3 regions of the Mycobacterium kubicae genome follow, and region 2 is predicted to be linked to each of the others. Evidence: riboswitches for the same ligand, from Rfam matches in the RefSeq annotation. Region 2 holds a riboswitch; each other region holds the start of a gene.

Region 1 (4,189 bases), 1.0 Mb from region 2:
ATCGCCTGGCTCACTGGGTGCGACTACGAGTGGACCCAGCATTGGCGCGTCGCTTCGCGCTTGGGAGTGTCGGCCGAAGATCTGCTCGGTGTGCGGGAGTGGCGCAGTTGCAACGGGTTTGGCGCCACGGAACGCGCCGTGCTGGCGGCGACCGATGACGTAGTGCGGCACGGCGCGGTGAGCGACGCCAGCTGGACCGAGTGTCAGCGGGAATTGAATTCCGACACAACGGTTCTCATCGAACTTGTCACCGCCATCGGTGCCTGGCGGATGGTCGCCTCGATCCTGCAGAGCCTTCAGGTCCCGTTGGAGGAAGGGGTGGCAAGCTGGCCTCCCGATGGCCGGTCGCCGTCACCTACCGGCTCGGCGTAGCGTCGGCGGCATGCGAACCAGGGTCGCCGAAATGCTCGGCGTTGAGTTTCCGATCTGCGCTTTCAGCCATTGCCGGGACGTGGTCGCCGCGGTGACCAACGCCGGCGGGTTCGGGGTCCTGGGCGCGACCGCGCACAGCCCGCGGCGGTTGGAGAGCGAGCTGAACTGGATCGACGAGCAGACCGGCGGTAAACCATACGGCGTCGACCTGCTCCTGCCGCCGAAGTACGTCGGCGCTGACGAAGGCGGCGTCAACGCAAAGCAGGCACAAGGTCTGCTGCCCGAAGAGCATCGCGCGTTCGTCGAAGAGTTGTTGGACCGCTACGGCGTGGCGCAGCACGCCGATCCCGACCTGGCGATCCGGGGCGGTCTCAACATCTCGCCCAAGGGTTACGAGCCACTGCTGGAAGTGGCGTTCTCGCACCGCATCCGGCTGATTGCCAGCGCGCTGGGGCCGCCGCCGGTCGACCTGGTCGAGCGAGCGCACAGCCACGACGTGCTGGTGGCGGCGCTGGCCGGGACCACGCAGCACGCGCGCCGGCATGCCGCTGCCGGCGTCGACCTGATCGTCGCGCAAGGCACCGAGGCGGGTGGGCACACCGGTGAGGTGGCGACCATGGTGCTGGTTCCCGAAGTCGTCGATGCGGTCGCGCCGACCCCTGTGCTGGCCGCCGGTGGCATCGCCCGCGGCCGCCAGATCGCTGCGGCGTTGGCTCTGGGCGCAGAAGGGGTGTGGTGCGGGTCGGTGTGGTTGACCACCGAGGAAGCCGAGACCGCGCCGGTGGTGAAAGAGAAGTTCCTGGCTGCGACATCGTCGGACACAGTGCGGTCCCGATCGATGACCGGCAAGCCGGCTCGCATGCTGCGCACGGCCTGGACCGACGAGTGGGAGCGGCCCGACACACCTAACCCGTTGGGCATGCCGCTGCAGACCGCTCTGGTCACCGATTCGCAGGTCCGGATCAACCAGGCCGCGGCTCAGCCCGGCGCCAAGGCTCGCGAACTGGCGACTTACTTCGTAGGCCAGGTGGTGGGGTCGCTGGATCGAGTGCGGCCCGCCCGCGCCGTGGTGCTGGACATGGTGGAGGAATACATCGACACCGTCAGCCGCCTCGAAGGCCTCACCGACTCCGGACTGTGATGTCGCGCACAGCCGGGTTGCCGGTGTTTGCGCTGGTCGCAGCGCCTTCGCTGGGCAGCAGCCGAGGGCGGACCTCAGGTTGCCATAAAAACCGGAAAACCCGGCGTGGTGGAGTTGACCCAGTCCAACCGGTGGTGCATCATCGGTCCGGTAAGCACCTCGATAGGTGAGGCGGCTACACGAACACAGGCCACTGACCCCGAACGTCGAAAGACGCCCCGGGTCAGGACAGCTCCTCCCGGCTTAAGGGTTGAGCCCAGGTGGCTTCCGGTTCACCGGACACGTCGTGTAGTGCCAAAGCTCTAACGAGTGGGGTGCGAATTCCGACGGAAGTCGGCAATTCTGTACTCCTTTGTGCGCGCAGAAAAGAGCGGGTCAACCGCTGCTCGCGGCCGTAGAGGAGGTGAGGGACGCATGAGTTCCAGTGACAGTCCGGCTCGATATCCGGGCTCCGTTTCGTCCCCAACCGGTCTCCGGCGCGACGTTGCACGCTGAGTCGAAACTCACCAGCAGCGATCGGATCCGAACCGATACGGGACGGGACTGAGCAGAACACAGTCCACAGAATCCTGTTTCGAAATTCTCTAGGAGGCGATCATGACCGCTGCCCTGTACGACGAAGTAGTTGCCATCGCGCCCGCTCCGAAGCTGACGGTGGTGCCGAACGTCGCGCCGACCGAGGCTGCCGTGGTCAAGAAGGTGACGCGCCGCCGCGAGGACCAGCCTTTCGGCGCCGGAGGCGACCCGCTGGTTGACGGTGCCGCTCGGCTGCTCACCGTGCCGTTGCGTCACCTGTACGCGGCGCTTTGGCGGGCCGGTGTGCTGGACGTCCAAGCTTGATAAGGGTCGATGGTTCGAATGGATAGCGAACAACCCGGGCTCCCAGGGGTTACCCGACTGCAGGACTGGCCTGCGGTCAGGTAGCCCCTGGGACTCGGCACATCATCTGGATTTGCGCAGCCCCGTAGAATTGGGCAATCGGCACTGATCCGGCCATCACCGGGGAGCCTTCGGAAGAACAGCCAGCATGGCCCAGTAGAGCCGAACGGGTGGGCCCGTCACAGCCTGACACTTGAGCGGTCACGCGCCAGCGTGGCAAGCGGGGTGGTACCGCGGCGTTCGCGCACCAGCGCAGCGTCGTCCCCGGAGCCTGGCCATAGGCACGCAGCCACAGGGGCACACGGGAGACGACGCACTTTGACCGACAATGTTGAATTGCAGGCCGACTTCAAGGCCTATCCGAAGCTGTCCGAGGGAGCCCCCGACTTCCCGGCACTCGAACAACAGGTTCTCGAGTACTGGTTCCACGACGACACCTTCCGCGCCAGCATTTCCCGTCGTGACGGCGCCGAAGAGTACGTGTTCTACGACGGGCCGCCGTTCGCCAACGGCCTGCCCCATTACGGGCACCTGCTGACCGGCTACGTCAAAGACATCGTGCCCCGCTACCGCACCATGCGCGGTTGCAAGGTGGAGCGCCGCTTCGGCTGGGACACCCACGGCCTGCCGGCCGAGCTGGAAGTCGAACGCCAACTGGGCATCACCGACAAATCGCAGATCGACGTCATGGGCATTGCCGCGTTCAACGACGCCTGCCGCGCGTCGGTGTTGCGCTACACCGACGAATGGCAGGCCTACGTGACCCGCCAGGCCCGCTGGGTCGATTTCGACAACGATTACAAGACGCTGGATCCGTCCTACATGGAGTCGGTGATCTGGGCGTTCAAGCAACTGTGGGACAAGGGCCTGGCGTACGAGGGCTACCGCGTGTTGCCGTACTGCTGGCGCGACGAAACGCCGTTGTCCAACCACGAATTGCGGATGGACGACGACGTCTACCAAAGCCGCCAGGACCCGGCCGTCACCGTCGGTTTCCAGGTGGTCGGCGGCGATTTGGCCGGCGCTTACCTGCTGATCTGGACGACCACGCCATGGACCCTGCCGTCGAACCTCGCCGTTGCGGTCAACCCCGCGATGACCTACGTCCACGTCCAGGTCGGCGACCATCGATTCGTATTGGCCGAGGCGCGACTGGCCGCCTATGCCCGCGAACTCGGCGACGAACCGGCGATCCTTGGCACCTACCGCGGCGCCGACCTGCTGGGCACCCGTTACCTGCCGCCGTTTCCTTATTTCATGGACGCGCCCAACGCTTTTCAGGTGCTGCGCGGTGACTTCGTCACCACCGAGGACGGCACCGGGATCGTGCACATGGCACCGGCCTACGGCGAGGACGACATGGCGACCACCGACACCGTCGGCATCGCGCCGGTCACACCCGTGGACTCCAAAGGCCGCTTCGACGCGACCGTTCCGGACTACCAGGGACAGCACGTCTTTGAGGCCAACCCGCACATCATCCGGGACCTGAAGAACCAGACCGGCCCGGCGGCGGCCAACGGGGCTATCCTGATCCGCCACGAAACCTACGAGCACCCTTACCCGCACTGCTGGCGATGCCGCAACCCGCTGATCTACCGGGCGGTTTCGTCGTGGTTTGTGGCAGTCACGACTTTCCGGGACCGCATGGTGGAACTCAACCAGCAGATCACCTGGTACCCCGAGCACGTCAAGGATGGGCAGTTCGGCAAGTGGCTGCAGGGCGCGCGCGACTGGTCGATCTCTCGAAATCGCTACTGGGGCACGCCGATTCCGGTGTGGAAATCCGACGACCCG
Region 2 (4,189 bases):
TTCCGCGAGCCCGCATGTCGTCGTAGCTGAACACCATCTCCTCGGCGGAACCCAATCCGGTGCCGACCGACACCATCAGGCGGTTGCTGTCCACCTCCGGCGAACCGGCGTTCTCCCACACCCGGCGCGTCAGAACCGTGGACATCCGCTGCAGGTAACCCATCCGGCGCAGCTCGGCACGCGTCAACTGGCTGTCGAATTCCTCCAACAAGTGACCACCAATGCGAACCGGCAGGTCGAACTGCTCGACGAACGGATCGTCCAGGACGCGAATACCACTTTGGGAGTCGAGCAACATCTTCCACGTGGTTTCCATGTCCGGCGCCAGCGCAGTCGTCATGGCCATCCCAGTCACGACCACATTCGGAAATGCTTTTCCGGTAACCATTTCTGTCATGGGTCTAGCCATATCCCTTTCGTTCTCACATCAGTGGGCGCGCACACGGCTCCCGTCCCATGAGGCGCAAATTCTTAGTTGTCTGCGGTCAATCGACAGCTGCGAGGGAAGGTCGTGAGGACGAGTGTCGGGCTGCGCGGCGCTGCCACATCGCCTCGGCTGTTAATAGAACCTTAAGAAGCATACCTTCAAACGGGACCAGAACCGATGCAGCGGCCAGACAACGGCCACGTCGTGCCACCGGAGCCAGGCGTTTCAGCGCTCACGAAGGCGGCCACCGAATCTGCGCACGGGGTCGTTCTTCCGGCATTGTTGGAGCGACGCCGCCGGTCGATCAATGCCTGTTCGCGGTGGCCATGGAGGCCTACCTGCACGGCACCTCGACCCGTAAGGTCGACGAACTGGTCAAAGCGTTGAGAGCTGATGCGGGGATATCCAAAAGCGAGGTATCGCGGATCTGTGCCGACCTGGACACCGAAGTCGCGCGTTTCGCGACCGACCTCTCAGTGATCAGCGGTTCCCGTATGTGTTCCTCGACGCCACCTACTGCAAGGCCCGAGTCAATCACCGGGTGGTGTCCCAGGCGGTGGTGATCGCCACCGGGGTTGCTGCTGACGGCCGCCGCGAGGAGCTGGACTTTCGAGGTCGGCGACAGCGAGGACGGCGCCTTCTGGACGGCGTTTTCTGCGGTCGCTGAAGTCATGCGCCTGTCCGGGGTGCAGTTGGTGATCTCTGATGCCCACTGGTTTGCGCGCCGCGACGAGGCTGTGCTGCTCGGGCGGCGTGGCCAAGATGCTGTGTGCATTTCCTGCGCAACGTGCTGGCACAGGTGCCCAAGGGCTCCGCGGAGATGGTCGCCGCGGCGGTCCGCACCAACTTCGCCCAACCCGCCGCCGAACAAGTCCGCGAGCAACTTGACACCATCGCCGGCATGCTCGGACGCCAGCTACCCAAGGTCGAAACAATGCTGCGCGGGGCGGCCGACGACATCACCGCGTTCGCGAATTTCCCTGTGCCGCACTGGAAAAGGTTTGGTCGACCAATCCATTGGAGCGGTTGAATAAAGAGGTCATGCGTCGAACCAACGTCGTCGGGGTGTTCCCAACCCGGCCGCCCTGCTCCGACTCGCCGGCTCGGTCCTCGTCGAAGCCCATGACGAATGGCAGGTCGCCGACAAACGCTATCTCTCCGAAACCACCCTTGCCCTGCTCAACCGCGCCAATGACCAACCCGACCAACACGTTGTGGTCCCAGCCGCACTGACGGCATAGTTGAAACGCAGAGCCCCACGAATCGCCGGCCCGACTTACACCACTGCGCGGGACGCAACCTGATTTTGGGTCGGCCGCACTGCTACCAATAAATTCGCAAGTGCCCGCGGTCATAAGTCCGTTTTCAGCCTGCTGCAGAAAATGTCCTGGACCATCGCCGCCGGGCACGGCCAGCAAGCAGCGACCGACCGCCATCGTCACGCGGATTGAACGCACCAGCCCGCCTTCGCCGACACCAGATCGCCCTCGGCCGATTGACCCTGATCACTGTCGAAGCAATCGTGGCCACACCGGCCAGTAAAGGCCGCATAGGGAAACTGTCAGCCCCACTCCTCATGCCTCACGACGGTCACCGTGTCGCGGGCGCGCTTAGCTCAGGTACCAAGGGTGTTTCGCGGGCGGATGGGACTGCCCCCGATTTTGTAGATCTCGCTGCCGAGTTGACTGGCGTCGCCTTCGAGTGCCAGGATTAACTCCGCATGCACCTCGCTAGGTGAGGCGTCTGCACGGACATAGGCCACTGACCTTAAACGTCGAAAGACGCCCAGGGTCAGGACAGCTCTTCCCGGCTTAAGGGTTGAGCCCAAGTGGCTTCCGGGACAACCGGATACGCCGTGTAGTGCCAAAGCTCTGACGAGAGGGGTGCCGCGGCTGGTTAATCAGCCAGGTCGCCTCATCCCATTGTGCACCGTGTCGGCACCCCCGTGTGCCCTGGCCGTGAGGAGGTGAGAGCGAGATAAGTCCCGGTGATAGTCCCTATCCGAGTCCGATGACCGTTTCGTTCAGATCCGGCCCCGGCATCCTTCCCATCATTTGAATCGGCTTGCGCCGCTTCGGTTAAAACCAACGCACGCCTTCGTTTGGTAAGTGCGCGTCCTTTTGGCGTGCTTCGACATGACTACAGCCGCAGCTTCAGTCTGCTTTCCGGAAGGAGAAATCCGATGACTTTTGTGACCACACAGCCAGAAATGCTGGCTGCAGCAGCCAACAATTTGCACTGTATCGGCTCGGCCCTAGCCGCCCAGAACACCGCAGCGGCGCTGCCGACTACACGCGTCATTCCTGCTGCCGCCGACGAGGTATCCGCTCTGACTGCAACACAATTCAGCGCCCACGCCGCGAATTATCAGGCGGTCAGCGCCCAGGCCACCGCGGTTCATGACCTGTTCGTGCGCATCTTGGGTGCCGGTGCCGGTTCATACGCGACCACCGAGGCGGCCAACACCGTCGCGACCGGCTAAAGGAGTGGGTAGCAATGACTGTGATGATGGATTTCGGCGCGCTACCGCCGGAGATCAACTCCGCCAAAATGTACGCCGGCCCAGGACCGGCGTCGATGCTGAGCGCGGCAGCAGCCTGGAACGGGCTGGCAGCCGAGTTGCGTTCGCACGCTGCGTCTTACGGATCGGTCATCTCGGATCTGACCAGCGAAGGCTGGCGCGGTCCGGGATCGACGGCCATGGCCGCTGCCGCTGCGCCATATGTAGCGTGGATGAACACGACTGCTGCACAGGCTGAGCAGACCGCAAACCAGGCAACGGCCGCCGCAGTGGCCTACGAGACTGCGTTTGCGATGACGGTGCCCCCGCCGGTGATCGCGGCCAACCGTGCGCAGCTGGCGTCGCTGGTCGCGACGAACGTGCTCGGGCAGAACACCCCGGCGATCGCGGCCACCGAGGCCCACTACAGCGGGATGTGGGCACAAGACGCCGCCGTCATGTATGGCTATGCCGCGCAGTCGGCAGCAGCCACCAAGGTGCCGTCGTTCACCGTGCCGACGCAGAACACCGACCCCGGTGCGCTGCCCATGCAGGCCGCTGCGGTCAACCAGGCCACCGGCACGACAGTCGGTGCCGCTAGCACGCAGACAGCGTTGTCACAGTTGACGTCTGCGGTGCCGGGCGCGCTCCAGCAGCTTGGATCGCCGACTGCATCGTCCACGTCAGGGCTTTCCGCAATCCTGGGCCAGCTGACCGGGTCTGGATCCGGGAGCTCTGGGTTCGACTGGTGGAATGAATTTGGACCCAACGCGAATATCTGGAACACCATCTTCTCGTCCGGGTTCTACATGCCCAGCAACACGGTGGGTGCCTTCACGAGCTTGCTAGGTGCCGGTGCGGCCGGGGACGCAGCTGGGAACGCGATGGGAGAGGCTGTGACGGCCGGCCCACTCGGAGGCCTCGTGGGTCTGGCGAACCTGGGTTCCGGTGGCGGCGCATCTGCCGCCCTGGGTCAGGCCCCGTCGATTGGGTCATTGTCGGTGCCGTCCAGCTGGACCGCGGCCGCCCCACCGGCAAGCCCTCTCGCATCGGTCTTGGGGGCCACCCCGCTCAGCCCCCCTCCAGCGGTCGGGACCGGCATGCCCGGCTACGCACCGGCGGCTATGGCCGGGCGCGCGACAACCGGTGCCACCACTGCAGATACCCGGTTCTTAATCCGCCCGCTCATGGTGCCTCACTGGCCCGCCGCTGGGTAACGGGGAAAGACCGCCAATTCATTCAGGCTGCCAACCGTGCTGACC
Region 3 (4,189 bases), 640 kb from region 2:
CCTTGGATGCCATCCCAGGATCGGGCCTGCTCGCCGACATCTTGAACTTCCTTGACGGGAATGACGGCAATCCCTACGGCATCTTCCTGAACTCATCGCTGACCAACGGGTTCGTCTCGGCCGGGTACGTGAGCCCCGCCGTGATCGCCCCAGGGGTGTGGGCCGCCATCGCCGACACCAACGCGGTCGCACTCGGCGCCCAAGAGGGTGCCGCGGTGCCACCGATGGGTTCCGGTGAAGGGAATCCTTCGTGGATACCGGCCGCGTCACCGGCGAGCCCCACCGGCGTGCCTCCGCTCGGCGAGACGACTGCCGCCTCACTAGGTGCAAGCGGAGTGACGGCCGGTACGAATCAGTCGGCGGTGGTGGGGCGATTGTCCGTTCCGCAGACGTGGACGCAGGCGACCGCGGTCGCGAACCACGCGGGCGCCGCGGCGCCCGGCGGCGGTTGGACGAGTTCGGCGATGGTGCCCCAAGCCGCGGCAGGCATCCCGGGTGTGCCCGGCATGCCGGCTCCGGGGATGTTCGGCCACAGCTTCGGCAATGGGCCGCGCTACGGATTCCGACCGACGGTCATGGGCCGTCCGCCAGCCGCCGGCTGACCTCGCGCAGGTACTGCGAAATCGGTGTCGCCGGTAGGCGGCACCCAAGCCGACTCCACCATCACGGCTGGTTGAAGGAGGTGCAGGACAATGGATTTCGGTGCACTGCCGCCCGAAATTAACTCCCTGCGCATGTATTCCGGGCCCGGCTCGGCGCCGCTGCTGGCTGCCGTGACGGCCTGGGATGAGCTCGCCGCCGAAATGCATTACACCGCAACGGCATACGAGTCGGTGATCTCGGCACTGGTCAGTGAAGGCTGGTTGGGGCCGGCGTCGGCGACGATGGCGGCTGCGGTGGCACCGTATGTGACTTGGCTGAGCGTCTCGGGCCTGCAGGCAGAGCAAACTGCCGGTCAGGCCGCCGCAGCGGCGGCGGCGTTCGAAGCCGCGTTCGCCCTGACCGTGCCCCCTGCCGTGGTGGCGGCCAACCGAGCGCGCTTGCTGGTGTTGGTGGCCACCAACTTCTTGGGCATCAACACACCGGCGATCGCGGCGACCGAGGCTGAATATGCCGAGATGTGGGCACAGGATGCGACGGCGATGTACGGCTATGCCGCAAGTTCGGCGGAAGCCGCGGTGCTACAACCGTTCAGTGAACCCGTTCAGACGACCAACCCGTCGGGACAGGCCAATCAGGCCGCAGCGGTTACCCAAATCACTGGAACCACAGCGGGCAGTTTGACCAAAACCGAACTCCCGCAACTCATGTCCTCGGTGCCGGCAACCCTGCAAGGGCTCTCGTTACCGGCGGCGGCATCGCCACTTGACGCGATTCCCGAGACGGGCGTGCTGGCCGACCTGTTGAATTTCCTCGACGGGAACGACGGCAACGCCTTCGGAATTTTCCTCAACTCCAATTTGGTGAACGGGGTTGTGTCAGCGGGGTATACGGCTCCGGCGCAGATATTGCCGGCCGTCACCGGAGCGGTGGCCGACATCAGCGCGGTGGCGAACGGCGGAGCCGATGCGGCTTCGGCACCGATCGCCAGCGCCGATGCCGCCGATGCCGCGTGGAACGGAGCGACCGCCGCGCGCTCGGGTCTCGGGGGAGTGAGCGCCGGCGCCAACCAGGCGAGCTTGATCGGGCGATTATCTGTTCCGCAGAGTTGGACGGTGACCGTCGAGGTCGCCGATCAGGCCGGCGTCGCGCGCCCCGAATCCATCCTGAGCGGCACCGCCGCCCCGCAAGCGGGCGCCGCCATGCCCGGCATTCCCGGCATGCCCACCCCAACGCCTTATTCGCGCAGCTTCGGCAGTGGTCCGCGATACGGGTTCCAGCCGACGATCATGTCGCGTCCCCCCGCTGCCGGCTGACACTCAACGGGTTGCGGCGGCCGATGGTTACCGCCTGTTTACCCGGTTGCTATTGCCATGGGCTGCAGCGTTGGGTTGACTCCCATCACTTCCGGTGCCACGATGGCGTCTGCATGCACCTCGCTAGGTGAGGCGTCCGCTCGGATACAGGCCACTGACCTCGAACGTCGAAAGACGCCCAGGGTCAGGACAGCTCTTCCCGGCTTAAGGGTTGAGCCCAAGTGGCTTCCGGCTTTCCAAGCCGGATACGCCGTCCGGTGCCAAAGCTCTGACGAGAGGGGTGCGGCGTCCGGTGTTGTCCTGCCGGGCACTCATCCCTGTGTGCGCCTTGTCGGCATCCCCGTATGCCCTGGCCCCGAGGAGGTGAGAGCGAAGTGAGTCCCGGAGATAGTCCGTATCCCAGATCGACCATTTCGTTTCGATCCGATCCCGGCGCCTTCCGCGCCTTCTGACGGCACCTTCGTTACTGATCTGCACACGTCGCTGCGCCGACGTGTGTGAGAAGGTGCGTGAAAGCTGTTCCCAGGCAACGGGTTTGGGTCCCTCCCGCAACGTATTACCGCTAGCTTGAAAGAGGGGCACCGATGAGCTTCGCAGTGGACTTTGCCGCATTGCCGCCCGAGATCAACTCCGCACGCATGTACACCGGAGCCGGCGCAGCTCCCATGCTGGCTGCCGCATCCGCCTGGAAGGGCCTGGCAGCCGAGTTGCGTGCCACCGCGTTGTCGTACGCATCGGTGCTGGCCGCGCTGACGAGTGAGGAGTGGTACGGCCCCGCGTCGGCGTCGATGGCCGCCGCGGCAGCCCCCTACGTCACGTGGATGAGCTCAACCGCCGTGCAAGCGGAGCAAACGGCCATCCAAGCCGAGGCCGCGGTCGGTGCGTACGACGCCGCGTTCGCCGCGACGGTCCCACCGCCGGTGATCGCGGCCAACCGGGCTCAGCTGATGACGTTGATCGCCACCAACTTCCTGGGTCAGAACACCCCCGCCATCGCGGCGACCGAAGCGCAGTACGCCGAGATGTGGGCGCAGGACGCCGCCGCCATGTACGGCTATGCCGGTTCCTCGGCAGCCGCCACCCAGCTGATCCCATTCGTCGAGCCAGCGCAAACGACAAACCCGAGCGGACTGACGGCCCAGGCCGCCGCGGTGAGTCAAGCGGCCGCAGGGGGACCGCAGAACACGCTGTCGGAGTTGATGTCGGCGGTGCCCAGCGCATTGCAGGGACTTGCTGGCACCAACGGCGCGGCGGGCCTGACCGACGTCACAAATCTGCTGCTGACCGGCTCGGGACCAGCAGGGCTGGCGGATTTCTGGGCTCAGTGGGGGCCCAACGCGAACATCTGGAACACCATAACGTCGACCGGTATCTTCACCCCTGGTGCCACGGTCGGCACCCTGTCCAGCCTGTTCGGTGCGACGGCGGCATCCGGCGTGGCCGGCGACGTCGCGCAAGGGGCCGCAGCCGGTGTGCAAAGCGCGGTGGCTACCCCCGTTGCCTCGACGGGGGCGGCGAGCGGCCTGGTGTCCGCCGGCGCGGGCAACGCCTCCATCATCGGCAAGCTGGCGGTTCCGCCGTCCTGGACGGCAAGCGCACCGGTGGGCCCGCTCGGCGCCCCGTTGGGAGGAACACCCATGGTCGCGCCGCCACCCGCCGTCGCGGCCGGCATGCCGGGCGTGCCGCTGGGCACCGTGGCGAGCCAACCCTACGGTCGCGCGGTCCCGCAATACGGTGCTCGCCCGACCTTCGTCGCCAGGCCGCCTGCGGCCGGTTAACGGCCTGGCGGGCTGTGCAGAAAACGTCCAGCCAGTGAGCAGGCACATTACAGCGGCTCGCGCATACCTTCCTCCTGTTTTTTGCGTACGTTGTTCCTAACGTCAGAAGAACGAGGCATGACGGTGGAATGGCCACGCGGCGCTGTCGCTCTTGCCGCCAGCCGTCGTTTCGGGAGATCGCTATGGCAGTGACGAATGGGCAGCAACACGTCGGTACCCACCCGCACGCGAGACCGCAGCCTTGCTGCGAACCGGGTTTGCGACCTTTCGGCAAATCGGCGGCTCGGAAATTGGCGAAGTCGCTGCTGCCGCGCCAGTCCACCCCGGCCGCAGGCGGCGACGCTTGACTGCTCGACATAGCACGGTGGCGAACGAGGCTTAGCTTGCCGCGTTCGCAGACTGTGCGCCGGATCACGATTTCGCGAACCTGACACATTACCTGGCGAGCCATTCGTGCGATATGCGCGTGCATCAAAGCCAGTTCTTGCGAAAGTG

Evidence for each region. A riboswitch is a leader RNA that binds a small molecule or an ion and turns the genes downstream of it on or off. The one in region 2 is predicted to bind magnesium.
Region 1: linked by a shared signal. The riboswitch ahead of I2456_RS11575 (Rv1535 family protein) and the one ahead of I2456_RS16420 (PE family protein) in region 2 are both predicted to bind magnesium.
Region 3: linked by a shared signal. The riboswitch ahead of I2456_RS13255 (PPE family protein) and the one ahead of I2456_RS16420 (PE family protein) in region 2 are both predicted to bind magnesium.

Annotation. Positions count from the first base shown of each region.
Region 1 is NZ_CP065047.1:2,436,939-2,441,127, forward strand. Features, by position in the region: gene I2456_RS11565 (carboxymuconolactone decarboxylase family protein) at 1-372, shown strand, start outside; gene I2456_RS11570 (NAD(P)H-dependent flavin oxidoreductase) at 383-1,513, shown strand; M-box (ykoK) riboswitch at 1,665-1,834, shown strand; gene I2456_RS11575 (Rv1535 family protein) at 2,111-2,353, shown strand; gene ileS (isoleucine--tRNA ligase) at 2,711-4,189, shown strand, end outside.
Region 2 is NZ_CP065047.1:3,479,895-3,484,083, forward strand. Features, by position in the region: gene kasB (3-oxoacyl-ACP synthase KasB) at 1-397, opposite strand, end outside; partial or broken gene I2456_RS16415 (IS256 family transposase) at 669-1,668, shown strand; M-box (ykoK) riboswitch at 2,147-2,317, shown strand; gene I2456_RS16420 (PE family protein) at 2,610-2,909, shown strand; gene I2456_RS16425 (PPE family protein) at 2,924-4,144, shown strand.
Region 3 is NZ_CP065047.1:2,844,113-2,848,301, forward strand. Features, by position in the region: gene I2456_RS13245 (PPE family protein) at 1-602, shown strand, start outside; gene I2456_RS13250 (PPE family protein) at 693-1,916, shown strand; M-box (ykoK) riboswitch at 2,029-2,203, shown strand; gene I2456_RS13255 (PPE family protein) at 2,501-3,694, shown strand.